One region of the Brevibacillus sp. YAE8 genome, then DNA from elsewhere that is predicted to be linked to it. Evidence: riboswitches for the same ligand, from Rfam matches in the RefSeq annotation. Region 1 holds a riboswitch; each other region holds the start of a gene.
The links. Region 1 has a riboswitch for cobalamin ahead of cobO (cob(I)yrinic acid a,c-diamide adenosyltransferase). Riboswitches for the same ligand answer to the same signal wherever they lie in the genome.

Region 2: it holds a riboswitch for cobalamin, as region 1 does, so the genes downstream of both, nrdI (class Ib ribonucleoside-diphosphate reductase assembly flavoprotein NrdI) here and cobO (cob(I)yrinic acid a,c-diamide adenosyltransferase) in region 1, are expected to answer to the same signal.
Region 3: it holds a riboswitch for cobalamin, as region 1 does, so the genes downstream of both, AC27IT_RS11045 (ABC transporter substrate-binding protein) here and cobO (cob(I)yrinic acid a,c-diamide adenosyltransferase) in region 1, are expected to answer to the same signal.
Region 4: it holds a riboswitch for cobalamin, as region 1 does, so the genes downstream of both, metE (5-methyltetrahydropteroyltriglutamate--homocysteine S-methyltransferase) here and cobO (cob(I)yrinic acid a,c-diamide adenosyltransferase) in region 1, are expected to answer to the same signal.

Annotation. Positions count from the first base shown of each region.
Region 1 covers NZ_BAAIYG010000004.1:190,407-194,558, reverse strand. Annotated here, with positions in the region: partial or broken gene AC27IT_RS08765 (MFS transporter) at 1-74, opposite strand, end outside; gene AC27IT_RS08760 (MFS transporter) at 89-373, opposite strand; gene AC27IT_RS08755 (MarR family winged helix-turn-helix transcriptional regulator) at 390-809, opposite strand; cobalamin riboswitch at 1,005-1,224, shown strand; gene cobO (cob(I)yrinic acid a,c-diamide adenosyltransferase) at 1,508-2,047, shown strand; gene cobD (threonine-phosphate decarboxylase CobD) at 2,047-3,153, shown strand; gene cobU (bifunctional adenosylcobinamide kinase/adenosylcobinamide-phosphate guanylyltransferase) at 3,150-3,689, shown strand; gene cobS (adenosylcobinamide-GDP ribazoletransferase) at 3,686-4,152, shown strand, end outside.
Region 2 covers NZ_BAAIYG010000001.1:380,963-385,114, forward strand. Annotated here, with positions in the region: gene nrdE (class 1b ribonucleoside-diphosphate reductase subunit alpha) at 1-1,412, opposite strand, end outside; gene nrdI (class Ib ribonucleoside-diphosphate reductase assembly flavoprotein NrdI) at 1,399-1,758, opposite strand; cobalamin riboswitch at 1,912-2,108, opposite strand; gene AC27IT_RS01185 (alpha/beta hydrolase) at 2,283-3,104, shown strand; gene AC27IT_RS01190 (ACT domain-containing protein) at 3,230-3,742, opposite strand; gene AC27IT_RS01195 (hypothetical protein) at 3,776-4,108, opposite strand; gene mnmA (tRNA 2-thiouridine(34) synthase MnmA) at 4,128-4,152, opposite strand, start outside.
Region 3 covers NZ_BAAIYG010000005.1:289,053-293,204, forward strand. Annotated here, with positions in the region: gene AC27IT_RS11035 (ABC transporter ATP-binding protein) at 1-107, opposite strand, end outside; gene AC27IT_RS11040 (FecCD family ABC transporter permease) at 115-1,152, opposite strand; gene AC27IT_RS11045 (ABC transporter substrate-binding protein) at 1,155-2,132, opposite strand; cobalamin riboswitch at 2,283-2,431, opposite strand; gene AC27IT_RS11050 (MBL fold metallo-hydrolase) at 2,567-3,514, opposite strand; gene AC27IT_RS11055 (YbaK/EbsC family protein) at 3,592-4,077, opposite strand; gene AC27IT_RS11060 (cupin domain-containing protein) at 4,119-4,152, opposite strand, start outside.
Region 4 covers NZ_BAAIYG010000001.1:373,763-377,914, forward strand. Annotated here, with positions in the region: gene AC27IT_RS01150 (SgcJ/EcaC family oxidoreductase) at 1-231, shown strand, start outside; gene AC27IT_RS01155 (acyl-CoA thioesterase) at 376-870, opposite strand; gene metE (5-methyltetrahydropteroyltriglutamate--homocysteine S-methyltransferase) at 895-3,180, opposite strand; cobalamin riboswitch at 3,325-3,524, opposite strand; gene brnQ (branched-chain amino acid transport system II carrier protein) at 3,673-4,152, opposite strand, start outside.

The sequences.
Region 1 (4,152 bases):
ACCATAATGGTTGCGGCTACATTGGAGGCACCTCCAACACCAATGGAAGCGAAGACACCATAGAGAATAAACAATTGCCAGAGGGAAGTTACCCATTGCGTGAAAAAATGCTCAGACCAACCAGAAGTGTGCTGCCTAAGAGAATGGACCTGGCACCAAAGCGGTCAATCAACCTGCCTGCTATTGGTTGGGATATGCCATAAATGACAAAACTCAATGTGGAGATGAGAGAAATGGTACCTCGATCCGCGGCAAAGCCATTCTCCCAAGGTTCAATAAATGCTCCGAAAGAAAGTCTTGCTCCTTGCACAGCCAACAATGCGAAAAAGGTGACAAATAAAATGATCCACGCGTAATGCACTTTGCTCTTCACAGTCTCAACGCACTCCTTATGAGTTTAATCCCAATCTGGTCAGCATGTTTTTGAATAATTTCGCTTCTTCTTCACTGAATATGGACATCGCTTCTTGATTCACTTCGTCACTGATCTGATTCAGAGGTTGTTCCAATTCCTTGCCTCGCGGAGTCAGAAAAATCAAGTTCGTCCGGCGATCATTGGGATCGGAACGACGCTCGATGAGCCCCATATTTTGCAGTCGATCGAGCACCCCCGTGATGGTTGCTCCATCCAAGCGAAGCCGACTACCCAATTCCACACCTTTTTGGCCATCTTTTTCCCATAGCGCATGTAATAGAACAAACTGCACGGGAGTAATCCCGTACGGCGATAATTTGGCCTTTTCCATTTGCCAGATTTTTTGATACGCCTTCCCGAGAAGAAACCCATAGCAATCCTCAATCCGATCCATATGTACCTCCAAATATTTTATTGGAAATCGATGTAAGAATAAGATAACACGCACACAAAAGATTTGTATACAAATAATTAGTTCACAAAACAAAGATCAATGCCCAGTATGTTCCTATCCGCAGCTTTTGCTTGAATCCCCGGTAGCATTTGCTATTATTAAAGCAAGTGCTTGTCATAGAAACGAACGACATTTGAATATGGTAGAAAAACAGGTCCTTGTTTTTCGCAAGCGATAGTTTGCGAATGCGAGGTTAAAAGGGAAGTTTGGTGAAAAGCCAACGCGGTCCCGCCACTGTAAAAGAGGAGCTCTTCTTCTTGGCAACGGCGCCATCCACTGCACGCCAGCGTGCGGGAAGGAGGAAGAAGAGCGAAGATCCTTGAGCCAGGAGACCTGCCTGTTTTGATGTCCACTGATTTCCTTCGGGTCAAAGGATGAGGTGAGGATTGTTGCAGTCGGCTATCCGCGCTTTGTTTTCCTTGGAGGTTTGGGGAAACAAGGCGTTTTTTTGTACGCGGAAAGCGAAACAGGAAGCAAATCGGCAAACTCTTCACTTTTTCAGTCAGGTAAATAACGAGGCTATGGAAAACATTTGAAATAGGCAACGGAGCCTAAACTGCATTTTTGGAGCGCTGTGCCTCCGAAAATTATTAGGGATGGGCAACGGGGCCTACAGTTTATTTTGGGGGTGGGCGTACTTGAGCAACAAGCGGGGCCTGTTTTTGGTCTACACCGGAGACGGCAAAGGAAAGACAACAGCCGCGGTGGGGCTGGCTGTGCGCGCGACTGGACGAGGCAAAAAGGTCATCATGATCCAGTTCATCAAGTCGCCGGAGCGCACGTACGGAGAGAAAATCATCTTCGACAAGCTGGGCATCGAAATCGTGCAAAAAGGCGTAGGCTTCACCTGGACGAAGACGCCGGAGGAGCATCGCGCGGCGCTGCAGGAAGCGTGGGCGTTCGCCCGGGAAAAGCTCGCTTCGGGCGAGTACGATGTCGTCATTCTCGACGAGCTGAACAATGCGCTGGCGATCGACCGTTTTCCGATTGCGGACGTGCTGCCGCTCGCGGACGTTTTGGAAGCGATTCAAAACAGGCCGAGCCATGTGCATCTGGTCGTGACGGGGCGGAGCGCCAAGCAGGAAATCATCGACATGGCCGATCTCGTGACAGAGATGAAGCCGATCAAGCATTACTACGATGAAGGAATACCAGCGGTGCTGGGGGTAGAGTTTTGATGAACGTACTGGAAGCGTACGGCCACGGCGGAGATTTGTTGACGGCAGCGGACCGCTTTGGGATGGAGCCGGGCCAATTCCTTGATTTCAGTGCCAATATTAACCCGCTGGGCATGCCGGACAGCGTGCGCGAGATGCTTTTGGCCTCTCTGTCTGCCGTGCTGCGTTACCCGGACCCTGGGCATCGCCAGTTTCGCCGGGCGTTGGCGCAGCGGTTGCAGTTGCCAAAGGAATGGCTTTTGCCTGCGAACGGAGCGGCAGAAGCGATGGCGCTCGCGATTCTCGGGCTGCAGCCGCAAACAGTCGGCGTGATTTATCCTTGCTTTTCGGAATATGCAGAGCTTTCCGAGCAGTTTGGCGCAACCGTCATCGGCTGCTACGGAAAAGAAGAGAACGGCTACAAGGCCGACAGCGCCGAGCTGTACCGTCTGTTCGAACAGGCTGATCTGGTGTTTGTCGGCTCGCCGAACAATCCGACTGGCATCTTGTATGAGCCACAGGAGCTGTTGCAGATGGCGGACTGGACGGCCCAGACCGATACGTGGCTGGTCGTGGACGAGGCGTTTCTCGATTTTGTGGAAGAAAGCCGCCAGTTTACGCTGGCAAGTCGGCTGGAGCGCTTTCCCCGCGTCATTTTGCTGCGCTCGATGACGAAAATGTACGCGATCCCCGGCTTGCGTCTCGGATACGCGATCGCCCAGCCTGACGCGATTGCGAAAATGCGCGCGAAGCAGGTGAGCTGGAGCGTGAATGCGCTTGCGCTTTTGGCGGGGGAGCTGTGCTTGCAAGAGCATGAGTACGAGCGGCGGACACGCAGCCTGGTCGCCAGGGAGCGCGCTGGCCTGGTCGCGTTTATTCGCGGGGAGCTGGGCTGGAAGGTCTGGCCGGGGGAGGCGAACTTTTTGCTGCTTCGCTCGCCGGAGGGCTTGCCAGCCGCACAACTGCAAGAGCGGCTCGGCAAAAAAGGCGTGCTGATTCGCAGTTGCGCCATGTATCCCGGATTGACGGCGCATGACGTGCGCATCGCCGTTCGCGGGCCAGAAGACAATGCGCGCTTGATCGCGGCCTTGCGCGAGGTACACAGCGAAGGGAGCGGGGAGCGATGAGTCTTGTGCTGGTGACAGGCGGCGTGCGCTCAGGAAAAAGCCGCTTTGCGGAAGAACTGGCGCAACAGGCCGGAGAGCGCGTCCTGTACGTGGCGACGGGTCAGGCGTGGGACGAGGAAATGCGGCAGCGGATCGAGCGGCACAAGGAGCGGCGACCGAAGCAGTGGGGCAGCGTGGAGGTCGGCGAGCGGCTGTGCGACTACGAGCCTGCTAGCACACCTTACGACGTCGTGCTGATCGATTGCCTGTCGACGTGGGTGAGCAATCGGCTGATGAGCGTCGAGGAAGCAGAGTGGCGAAGCGAGGCGCACACAGAGGCGCTGCTTGCGGAGGCAGAGGCGTGGCTGGGGCTTGTCCGGCGCTCCCCGCAAAAAGTGATTGCGGTCACAAGCGAGGTCGGGCTGGGCGGTGTCGCCATGAATCGGCTCGGCCGCTGGTTCGCAGACGCGCTGGGCGACGTCAACCAGCGGGCTGCGCGCCAGGCAGAGACGGTCTACGCGGTCATGGCCGGAATCCCGTGGAGGATCAAAGGATGAATGCATTTTGGCACGCGATCGCCTTTTTCACCCGGATTCCGGTTCCGTGGCTGCGCCCGTCCGACGAGGCGTGGAAAAAAAGCGTCAACTGGTATCCGGCAGTCGGGCTGGTCATAGGTATTTTGCTATGGGGAGTCCACCAGACGGGGCTTGTGCTCTTTAGCCCGTGGCTGTCCGCCGTGCTGACGCTCGCTGTCTGGGTGTACATCACAGGCGGACTGCATCTGGACGGCTGGATGGATTTGGCGGACGGACTGGGAAGCAGCCGGCCAAAAGAGCAAGTGCTCGCGATCATGAAAGACAGCCGCGTGGGCGCGATGGGGGTTTTAGCCGCGATCTTGCTACTTTTACTCAAGGCAGGGGCCGTCGCGGAGCTTGCGCATCCTGGCTGGGGTGTGCTCCTCGTATTCGTTCCTGCCATAGCGCGGACACATGTGCTGCTGTCGATTCGGCTGTGGCCGTA
Region 2 (4,152 bases), on a different contig from region 1:
ATCTTGTTTTTCGCCAGGTAGCCGTTCAGGTTCATCGCACCCAGCCCGACGGAATGCAGCTCGCGGTTGGCCTTTTGCACGCCTGGCGCATTTTCCACGCGGGTCACATCGCTCACGGCGGTGATCGCCTCGATGCCCTCGCGCACGGATTCGCGCACTTTTTTGTGCTCCATCACGTTGACGATGTTCAAGGAAGCGAGATTGCAGCTAATGTCGCGGCGGATGATGTCCGGCTCGCCGTAGTTGGTAATCGTGGACGTCTCCTGGAGCTGGAAAATTTCCGTGCACAGGTTGGACATTTTCACGGAGCCGATGTCCTTCAGCGCGTGATTTTTGTTCGCGTTCGTCTTGTTCATGATGTACGGGTAGCCCGACTCCATCTGGATCATCGCGATCTTGGTGAGCATTTCGCGGGCGCTCATGACTACCTTTTTCTTGACGCGCTCGTTTGCCACCAGCTCGTCGTACATCTCGTCGAGATCCAGATCATCCAGATGGGCGCCGTACTCCTTGTAGACGGAGTAAGGAGCGAACACTGTCAACGGCTTGTTTTCCTCTGCCAGCTTGTAAAACACATTCGGCACGATCAGGCCGATCGACAGCGTCTTGATCCGCGACTTTTCATCGGCATTGATCTTTTTGCAATCGAGAAACTCGTTGATATCCCAGCCGAAGATGTTGTAGTAGGCTGCCCCGGAGCCTTTGCGCTGCCCCATCTGATCGGCGTAGGAAAACGCGTCCTCCAGCAGCTTGAGTACAGGCATGACGCCCTTGGCTGCGCCCTCGACGCCTTTGATCGGCTCTCCGCGCCCGCGCAGCTTGGACAGGTTGACGGCCACGCCGCCGCCGATTTTCGAAAGCTGCATGCAAGTGCCGAGAACGTAGTTGATCGAGTTCAAGGAGTCGTCCATTTCCAGCAGGAAGCAGGAGACCATTTCGCCGCGGCGGCTTTTCCCTGCATTGAGGAACGTCGGCGTCGCCGGCTGGAGTCGCTGGTCCATCATCGACACGGTCAGCCGCTTCGCCAGTTCGAAGTCTCCGCGCCCGAGCGAGAGCGCCACAATCGCCACCCGATCCGGGTACTGCTCCAAATACATCGATTTGTCGTCTGTTTTCAGGGCGTAGTCTTTGTAAAACTTGGAGATAGCCATGTACGAAGCGAATTGAAAACCAGCGTCATGCGCCAGGCGGAACACTTCATCGACCTGTTCAACCGTGTAGCTTTCATACACATTTTCATAAAAGTCATTTTCGATCAAATAGTCCATGCGCTCTTTCACGCTGTTGAAGGTCATCGTCTTCGCCTGTACTTCTTCCATGAAGACCGCGACTGCCTCTCTGTCCTTTTCCAGTTGGTAAAATCCGTCGCTTCCTCGCTGCATCAGTTGGTTGTTCAATTCAATGTGTCGCAATTGCTGCCACCCCACTCGTAAATTGTTCCACGTCACGGCCGGTACCGGACAGTTCGAATTTGGAAATGACCGGAACGCCATATTGGCTGGCGATCGTGTCTGCGCTTTTGGCAAAGCTGGCTCCCCAGTTGCGGTTGCCGCTCGCCGACACCCCGCGCAAATAGACATGATTCCGCTTCAGAAAACGGTCCACCTTCTCCGGCACCTGGCCAAAGCCCGTCGTGTACGTGACCAGAATGAACGGCTCGTCGATCACCATCTCCGGATCAATCTCCACGCGCGGCAGATCGAGCTTGCTTACGAATCGTCTCACGTTTCCTGTTTTCGAATCAAAAGCGATTAACATGTCCCTCATCCTTTACTGCTGTTCTATACTTTTTTAGCCAAAGTAAAAGCGCATCCGACGCCAAAATGTCGAATGCGCATGATGATCCCCATCGTATCCATCCGCCGAAAAACGAATGGAGCGCTCGAACACTTCCCTATCTCCCGTAGGTTACACAGTGCTGACGGTCAGGCAGGTCTCCTGGCTCGGGGTCATCGCTCCATTCGTGCCTTCCCGATCAGCTAATCAGTGGCGCAAAAACCAAATGGAACTCTCTCATCACAGTGGCGGGACCGCGTCGGAATTTCACCGACTTCCCTATTAAGTCTACCAAATATAGCGTGGCAAACACCTGTCCGCATCAATATGTAGTTGGTAAAACTTACTTTACCTCAATATATCGTAGGAGTCAAGCTCGGCATGCTCTATTTTGGCAACTGATAATCTCTCTCATTTCTCTATTGCCAATCTCTGGTTTGCGTCCATATAATAGGTTTCATGCACAAAAAAGGTGACGCCACCGGCCGATTGGAGAGTGACCCCTGATGGAAAGCACGGTTTATGAAGCAGTAGCCATTCCGCGTTCGCAAACGAGAAAAATGACATACAACGACCGCACGTTCCACATCTTCGTCAGCATCCCCGACGTGGCTTTGCCGCCGTCCGGCTTCCCGGTCATTTACTTGCTGGATGCCAACTCGGTGTTTGGCACCATGACCGAAGCGATTCGCCTGCAATGCCGGGTTCCGGAAAGAACGGGCGTCGATCCGGCCATCGTCGTCGGCATCGGCTACCCGACAGAAGCGCCGTTCCACCCATCGCGCTACTACGACTTCACCCATGTCGTTCCCGCATCCGAGCTGCCCGCTCATCCGCGCGGCGGCAAATGGCCGGAAATGGGCGGGGCAGAAGGCTTCCTCAGCTTCATCGAAGACACGGTGAAGCCCGCGATCGAAAAGGACTTGCCCGTCGACCGCACGCGGCAAACGATTTTCGGACATTCGCTCGGCGGCTTGCTCGTGCTGCATGCCTTGCTGACCCGGCCACACGCGTACCAATGCTACATCGCCGGCAGCCCGTCGATCCACTGGAACGAAAGCGTCCTGCTGGAAGAGGAGCGCCGCCTGCCGTCCCTGCTCACAGACGACTTGCGGGTCAGAGCGCTGCTCGCCATCGGGGAGCTGGAAAACGACGGCCGCTTCCACGTCAACGTCAAGGCGCAAGCGATGGCTGAACGGTTGTCCGCCATGGGCAACGGGCAGATCGAAGCGTCGTTCCGCCAATTTCCGGACGAAAACCACACGTCTGTCCTGCACGTCCTCATCAGTCACGCCATTCGCTTTGCTTCCAAGCCAACTGCCCGCTAGTCAGGGCAGTTTTTTCTTTGCCTCGCTCCATGCACACAAGCAAGCAAACAAGGCAGTCGGCACACGCAAAAAACCGCTCATACGAAAACGATGAGCGGCCATGCATGCACTACTGCTCTTTTCGCCTATTGCAGAGACAACACCTTGTTGATCTGCGGCAGCTCCTCGATGGCAGCTACGACAGTTGGCGTAATCTCTTCGTCGGTGACGCAAATCAACAGGGCGTTTTTCCCCTTTTGCTCACGCGACACATTCATCTTGGAAATATTGATCTCGTGGTCAGCCAGCTTGCGGGACACGTCGTAAATGACGCCCGGATAGTCGGTATGGTGCACCAACAGACCGTGAGCGCCCGGAGGGATCCGACAGGCGCAGTAGTTGATCTCGCTGATGTACACTTCGCGCCAGTCCTGGGCAAACGTGTATTTGTTCGCTCCCACGCGCAAATTCGCCAGATGGTTGGCGTACTCGCCGGAGCTGTTTTGAACCGAAACGCCGCTGCCAAGTCCATCCACCAGAAGCGAAGCGATCTCTTCTTTATTTTCATGGGCCAAAATGCTCAGGGACGCCCCTGCGAGCTGCGGCTCCAGTCTGCGAATCAATTGGGCCAATTCACGAAGTCCAGCATATTGGGTCATGTAATACCCTCACTCTCCCAGTCAGGTTAATCCTTAATGCGGAAGAATCCACTCTTCCGGTTCCTTGATAATCGAGGAATGGTTATCGGAGCGATACCAGGCTGTCAGGCTTTGCCCATCTTTCGTGTACACGATGCGATAGATGGTGTTACCCTTTCCGCTTTTCGGGAAGGGACTCTCCTCGGGAGGAACCACTGTCACACCACCTGCTTCAATCACGCCACCCTTTTCCTTGATGACGCTCTCGATCACGGTCATGTGCTCGTTGCTCGTGGCCGACATCCCCACGTAAGCGAGTATTCCCAGCAAAAGCGCTCCCGCCAAAAACGAAACAATAATCACTTTTGACTTTTTCGTAGCATCCACCAAGCGCTTCCCCCGTTATTCAATTCTCTTTGTCGATCAAACGC
Region 3 (4,152 bases), on a different contig from region 1:
TTCGGGCCGATGATGCCAAAAAACTCGCCCCGCTGGACTGTAAACCCGATCTCGCGCAGGACGGACACATCCTGGTAAGACTTTTGCAGCCCACGCACTTCGATCATGACGCGACTACCTCCTTCCGATCCGTTTGTTTTGCTTCAGCAAATAGGCGAAAAACGGCGCTCCCAAAAACGCAGTCACGACCCCGAGCGGGATTTCTGTCGGCACGAGCAGCATTCGCGCCAGCGTATCCGCCCACAGCACGTACACACCGCCGCAGATGGTCGCCATCGGCAGCAAAATGCGGTAGTCAGGCCCGACCATCATCCGCACCAGATGCGGCACGACCAGCCCGACAAACCCGATGACGCCCGCAATCGAAACCGCCGCTGCAGTCAGTAGCGTAGAGACGAGCAAAATGATGAGCTTCGTCTTGTCAACGTTGACTCCGAGATGCGCCGCCTGCCGCTCCCCGAGCGCAAACAGGTTCAACGAGCGGGCATAGCCAAGCAGCACGAGCACGCCGATCAGCAAATACGGGACCAGGACGTACGTGAAGGCCCAGCCGCGAAACGACAGGCTTCCCATCAGCCAGAAAACGATCTCGTTCACCGTCTGATCCGACAGCGACACCATGAAGGACACGAGCGAGCCGAGAAACGCCTGAATGACGACGCCGGACAAAATCAGCGTCTCCGTCTGCAGCTTGCCTTGCGTCTTGGCGAGGGCAAGCACAATCCACAAGCTGACAAGCCCCGTCAAAAAGGCGACGACAGGCGTGCTCCACTCTCCAAGAACAGCGAACTGCAAGCCGAACAGGATCAGAAAAGCCGCCCCGACGGCCGAACCGGACGCTACGCCCATCGTGAACGGGTCCGCAAGCGGGTTGCGCAGCACGCCTTGAAAGCCCGCGCCCGCAAGCGACAGGCAAGCTCCGATCAAAATGGCCAGTACGACGCGCGGAAAACGCACTTTCATCACGATCTGCTCGGACGACTCCGGCCATGTCGCCGGAATCCACTCCGACATGCCGGGAAGCTGGTGCAAGAGGATGAGCCATACTTGCGAAAGAGGGAGCGACGCCGCCCCCATCGAAATGCTGACCACCACGGATACGAGCAGCACAAGGCTGCTCGCTCCTCCCCATATAAGCCATTGCTTTTTCATTTTTATTTCACCAGGTCAGGATAAATCGCTTTAGCTACCTCGATCAAACCTTGTGTAATGCGCGGGCCTGGGCGCGCCAGCAGGTTTTGGTCCATTCCGAACACTTGCTTCTCGCGGATCGCCTTCATCGTATCCCAGCCGTTGCGCTTTGCGATGATCTCTTCCAGCTTCGTGCCCGTCTTGTCATCCGTAATGCCTTTGGCGTACAAAATGACGTCGGGATCGCTTTTCAAAATCTTTTCCTCGCTGATCGGGTTCCAGCCCTCTGTGTCGGCCGCAATGTTCGTCCCGCCTGCCAGCGTCACCAACTCGTCGAGGAACTCCCCTTTGCCCACGGTCCAGCCTGGCGCAAACTCCAGGTACACTTTTTTCTTGTCTTCCGGCTTCACCGCTTTGACGGCTTCCTGTACGCGGGCGATATCCTGCTTCATCGCGGCGACGACTTTTTCCGCCTGCTCCTGTCGGTTGGTGATAACCCCCATCGTCAAAATGTTGTTCAGGATGTCATCCACTTTTTTCGGATGCGTGACGTACACTGGCATGCCGAGCGATTTCAGCTTGTCGGCAACCGGCTTTTCCATCGAAATTCCGCCGATGACCAGATCGGGCGACTGGGCGAGAATCGCTTCTTCGCTCGGCTTGACGACTCCGCCCACTTTTGGCTTCGTGCTCGCTTCTGCCGGATAGTCGTCGAAGTCGGAGACACCGACAATCCGCTCGTTCAAGCCGAGCGCGAACAAGATTTCCGTCTCTGCCGGGGAAGTCGAGACGATTCGTTGCGGCTCTTTTGCCACGGTCACTTCTTTTCCGGTCGCGTCTGTGACGGTAAGCGGGTAGACGGTCTGCTTGGCAGCCGCGTCCTGTGGTGCTGTCTGCGGTGCTTCTGCCTGCGGAGCAGGTGCCGTCTGGGTGTTGCCGCCGCAGCCGACGAGACTTGCAGCAAGCACCAGCGGGCTGAGCAGTTTCCATGCGCGTTTCATATGTATGACTTCCTTTCTGTGCGACTGGTTGATTCTTAGCAAACAAAAACCCTTCGCTTCCAACCGGAACCAAAGGGTCGACATGTCAGGCTCATCCATGCTCACGCAAAAAAACGTCCTGAACGGGCCGAACCTTTCCGCGAAGGCGCAGGCACATCAGGCAAACAGGCAGGTCTCCTGGCTTGGCAGCTATTGCGACAGCCGCTTTACAGTGGCGGGACCGCGCCGGACTTGCACCGGCTTCCCTTTTCACCTCGTCCTTTGGCAAGGACCAAGGCACCTGTTTGCGCGTATTCAATTGCAATGGCCTACAACTGCTAAGACTCATCCATCATGATAGCATTCCTTTGCCAAAAAAAGAATGCTTTTTCGCTGCTGCCACGGCTACGTAAGCCCATGCTGCCCGTCTCGTACCCGCTGTCTGGCGTCTCCCGCTATTTCCTGCGCTTTTGCAAATAGTCGACAATTCCCATCGCACATACTTGCAAATCGAGCCGCAGCACGTCCAGCACCTCATGCCCGTCGCCGATCCCGAACGATTGCAGATGCGCCAGTACACGCCCGAACAGCCGCTCCGCCAGTTCGCCATCGCCGAGTCCGGCGGCTACGACCGCCTCCCCTTCCGCGACAAAGACAGGAAGCCACTCGCGCACCTGCCGATAGACGTCGGCAACATCGTCAGTCATGCCGAAATGCCCGAAATAGATTCGCGCAAGCCCGCGCTGTTCAAAGCGTTCCACGGAGCGCAGCATCGCCTGCGGGTCAAACTGGTTCGGCGAGGTGGACGGCAGGACGAAGTGAATCCCGTCCCGTTGAAGCTGCGGATAGAAGACACCCGCTGTATCTCCCGTGAACATGCCGCGGCTGACCGGGTCGTAAATGCTGAAATGATGGTTGGCATGTCCCGGCGTGTCCCAAAATTCCAGGACACAGTTGGCGCCAATTTGCAGCGTCTCCTGGTCGGCGCGCACGATGATCCGCTCTTCGGGAACGGCGACAATCGGGTCGAACAGGCGGTCAAAATCGTCGTGATACACCGCTCTGGCGCCCGCGATCAACCGGCTCGGGTCCACCAGATGGCGCGCTCCTTTTGGATGCACCACGATTTTTGCCTGCGGGCACTCGCGCAAAAAAAGTCCCGCTCCCCCCGCGTGATCGAGGTGAATGTGCGTCACGATGATGTACTTCACTTGCTCCGGGGAAAATCCGAGCCTGCGCAGCCCTTCCCGTATGTACGGGACAGAAGGACTCGGCCCTGTCTCGACCAGGGTCAGCTCGTCCTCGGCGATGACGTACGTTCCCGTCCGCTGCGCCCAGCCCATATCAAACCCGTCGATCAGATGGATGCGATGCCCCAGGAAAATCGGTTCTGTAGCTTTCATGTATACCCTCCTCGTTGTTTTAGGAATATTTCCACTTTATCATCTATTCTACAACGAGGCGATAGACCCCTTTGCCGCTAGCGGCACGAAGCGATACAGGCGACCTGTCCGTTCGTCATTTGCACCAGTTGCTCGGGAGTCAGTCGAAACACCGCTTTCGGATGCCCTGCCGCCGCCCAAATGACTTCATAGCGGAACAAGTCTTCGTCAATCCACGTCTCGATTGGCTCGCGATGCCCGACAGGGGCCACGCCGCCGATCACAAAGCCCGTTTTTTCCCGGACAAAATCCGCATCGGCTTTGCCCGGCTTTTCTCCGACCAGCTTTGCCAGTTGCTTCTCGTCGACCCGGTTTTCGCCACTGGCGACCACGAGCAACGGCTTGTCTGACGAGGGCAGCCGAAAAATGATTGATTTCGCGATTTGCGCTACCTCACAGCCGATCGCGGCCGCCGCTTCCGCCGCCGTCCGGGTGCTGTCCGGCAATTCGACGACTTGATTGGCGTACCCGAGTTCTTTCAGCTTCGCCTGTACCTTTTGCGCGCTTTCTTTTACTGGTTGCATCTGCCTCATTCTCCTTTCGCTCCCTTGAGTAGCATTGCCACTCATCTCTCTTCGTAGTACATCACGACCTGGATG
Region 4 (4,152 bases), on a different contig from region 1:
CTCAGCGAGGAAGTGGGGATGGTTCGCGCCATGGTCGGCATGATCCCTCCCGGAAAAGACGAGCTTGATCCAGCGCTCCATGCGCACCAGACGCTCGTAGCGAAAAAGCAGGGCGAGCAGTGGGAAGCCGTACTGTTTCAAAATACGCCTGCACAGTTTCACGGACGGCCCGAGCTGGTCGAGCAGTTTACAGAGGAGCTGCGGCCGTTGGTGCGGCAACAGTTGTTTTGACGTTGCGGCTTTCCCCGTGCCGCATTGTGTGTTTGCCCTTGATCCCTTAGTGCCTGCGTGCCGCTCACAGCAAAAGCCCTCAACCTGTCGGTGAGGGCTTTTGGCATTGCTTTTGTTGCTGTATGCTGTTTCTTGCAACGGTGACTACAACTCCGCCTTCCGCTGCTTCCTCAGCGCGTAGCGATGCTTCGCCTTTTCGTGCTGGAGGCGCTCCTCCTCGGTTTCCGGGATGACGGCGGGCACCAGCGTCGGCTTGCCTTGCTCGTCGAGGGCGATCATCGTCAAGTACGCTCTCGCGGTCATGCGTTTTTCGCCTGTCAACAGATTTTCCGACTCCACCTTCACGAACACTTCCATCGACGTGTTGTGCGTCCAGGTGACGTACGCTTCCAGGTTGATCGCTTCCCCTGTCTTGATCGGCGCGAGGAAATCGAACGAATCGCTGGACGCGGTGACTACCGGCTTGCGGCAATGGCGCATCGCCGCGATGCAGGCGATCTTGTCGACGTACGCCATTACTTTGCCGCCGAAGATCGTATTGTGATGGTTCGTATCCGGCGGGAAGACGAGGTCTGTCAAAAAAGTTCTCGACTGCCCGACAGGCCGTGCTTCTGTTGCGATCTGGGCTTCTGTTGCCATCTGTGCTGCTCCTCTCGCTCATGCTTATGCTTTTTGTGCCAGGCGGTTTCGTACTGCGTGTGTCGCCGCTACCATGTTTTTCAGAGACGCGATTGTCTCCTCTCTGCCCCGCGTCTTCAGCCCGCAATCCGGGTTGATCCAGAATTGCCCTGGCGGCAGGACTTGCACGCCGCGGGACACCATTTCCTCGATCTCGGCCACAGCCGGAACGCGCGGGCTGTGGATGTCGTAGACACCGAGGCCGATCCCTTTGTCGTACGTGCACGTCTCGAACACCGAGACGAGCTCGCCGTGGCTGCGGGAAGTTTCGATCGAGATCACATCGGCATCCAGCTCGCTGATGACGTCGATGAAATCGTGGAATTCGCAATAGCACATGTGCGTATGAATTTGCGTGCCAGGCTCGACTGTCGAGGTAGCGACCCGGAACGACTTGACTGCCCAGTCCAGATACGCGGCTCTGTCTGCCTGCTTGAGCGGCAAGCCTTCAAGCAATGCCGGCTCATCCACCTGAATCATGCGAATGCCCGCCGCTTCCAGCGCCTCCACCTCTTTGCGCAGCGCCAGCGCGATCTGCTCGCACACTTCCTGACGGGAGACGTCGTCGCGCACGAACGACCAGTTCAAAATCGTGGCAGGACCTGTCAGCATCCCTTTCACTGGTTTATCCGTCAACGACTTGGCATATACGCTCTCCTTGACCGTCATCGGGGAGACGAACTGCACGTCGCCGTAAATGACCGGCGGTTTGACGCAACGGGAGCCGTACGACTGCACCCAGCCGTTTTTCGTGAAAACGAAGCCGTCGAGCTTTTCGCCGAAATATTCCACCATGTCTGTCCGCTCGAACTCGCCGTGCACCAGCACATCCAGGCCGATCTGTTCCTGAATGGCGATCCACTCGCGGATTTGCTCCTGAATGAACGCATCGTACTGTTCGACGCTCCAGTTTCCTTTTTTGAACTGCTGTCTGGCCTGGCGAACTTCTGTCGTCTGCGGGAAGCTGCCGATCGTCGTCGTTGGCAGCAGCGGAAGCTTCCACGTCGCCTGCTGAATCTCGCGACGCTCGTGGAACGGCACTGCCCGCTTCGCCGCTGTCGACGCCAGCGCTTTTCTCGCCTCCTGCACTTCCTGGCGGTTCCGTGCCGGAAATTGGGCCAAGCGCTGCAAGTCTTTCTCGTTCTGGGCGATTTCCTTCGAAATAACATACTTTCCATATTGGAAACCTTGGACTAATAAGCGCACTTCAGCCAATTTCTCATCGGCAAACGCCAATGCGACGCGCACTTCTTCCGGCAAATCGGTTTCGTCTTCGACGGTAACCGGAACGTGCAGCAGGCTGCTCGACGGCTGAACCCATACCCGTTCTGGGGCTACTACGGTGCACAACGTTTTGACCAACTCCCACTTTTCCTCCAGGGCCGAGCGCCAAATGTTGCGTCCGTCGATGACCCCGGCGCCGAGCACTTTGTCTTGCGGGAAACCGTGCGTCGTCAAGTTCGCCAGGTTTGCTGTTTTCCCGTGAACAAAATCAAGGCCCAAGCCGTGGACAGGCAGTTCAATCAGCTCCTCGTACCAGTCCACTGCTTCAAAGTACGTCTGCACCATCAGCTTCAGGTGCGGCAGCGCCTGGCTGAACTGCTCGTACACGCGACGAATGAGTGTTTTGTCTTGCCCGGTAAGATCGAGGACAAACGCAGGCTCGTCGATCTGCACCCACTCGACGCCGTGCAGTTCCAGCTCGCGAAGGACGTCCACGTACAGCGGCACGATCTGATCGACGACGCGTTCAAATTCGTCTTTGGCATACCCTTTGGACAGCTTGACAAACGTGTACGGCCCGACGATGACAGGCTTGCCGGCGATCCCTAGCTGATCTCTCGCCTCCAGGTACGCTTGTAGCGGCCTGTTTTCCGTCAAGACAGGCGTGCGCTCGCCGAACTCGGGGACGATATAGTGGTAGTTCGTGTTGAACCACTTGGTCATTTCGCTGGCGACCGCGTCTTTGTTGCCGCGCGCCATCGCAAAATACGTAGCCAGCGGCACCGGACCGCCCGCATACGCGAACCGCTTCGGAATCAGGCCGAACATGACCGCCATGTCGAGCATGTGGTCGTAGAACGTAAAGTCGTTGACCGGAATCCAGTCGATCCCCTTTTTTTGTTGTTTGACCAGGTGCTGCTTGCGAATTTGCTCCATTTGCGCAAGGAATGTCGTCTCGTCGAGTTTCCCCGCCCAAAAAGCTTCCAGTGCCTTTTTCCACTCGCGATCTTTGCCGATCCGCGGGTATCCCAAGTTGCTGCTTTTCATTTGCTTCCTCTCCATCCTTTGCGATCATTTTTTCGATTTCGCCCAATAAAAAAGGCATCTCCAACGATCAGAAAGAACGTTAGAAATGCCAAATAAACACTGAGATCACAGCATCCTAACACCTCCCTATCTCCCGTAGGTTAAGCAGTGTTGTCGAAACAGGCAGGTCTCCTGACTTGAGGATCATGATCTGCACAACGCCTTCCCAGTCAGCTCGACCAGTGGCCAAAAGTTGTGCAAACTCCCCTCATACAGTGGCGGGACCGTGTCGGATTCTCACCGACTTCCCTTTTCATCCTTGCGCCGATATTCATCGCCAAGGAACCTGTCTCCACTCATATGAAATTGTCGGTATGAGTGCATGTGCCCCAAAAATGGGCGGGACACACCTTTCTTCATACAGTAACACGTAAACCAGTTTTTGTCATGCTAAACTATTTCCACTTTGCAAACTGATGTCAACGTTCAGGCTGCTTCCTCATAATGCCTGTCCTATTGCTTGGTCAGGCGAAGCTCACGCGCGCGCAGCGATGGTTTGCGCATCAAATAAACGAGGTAGCCGCCAACGCCCCCGATCAATGCAGGCAGCAGCCAGCCCAGGCCGATCGTGTACATCGGCAAGTAGCGGGAAAAGACGTCGTTGATCGCCGCAAGCTCGACCCCGGCAGCATTCAGCCCGTCAAACAGGCTAACGAGAAACGTACCGAACAAGCTGCCTTGATACACCTCTGGCCGACCGCCAAACCTTTGATGCAAAAACGTCAAAAAGATCAGCGAGATGGCGATTGGGTACATCGTCGTCAAAATCGGAACAGACACCTTGATGAGCGCAGTCAACCCGATATTGGCGACGAGCGTGCTGAACACAGCCAAAATGACGGCAAACTTTTTATACGAAATGCGCGGAAACATAGCGTGGAAAAACGACGAGCACGCCGTAATCAATCCGACGCTGGTCGTCAGGCACGCCGC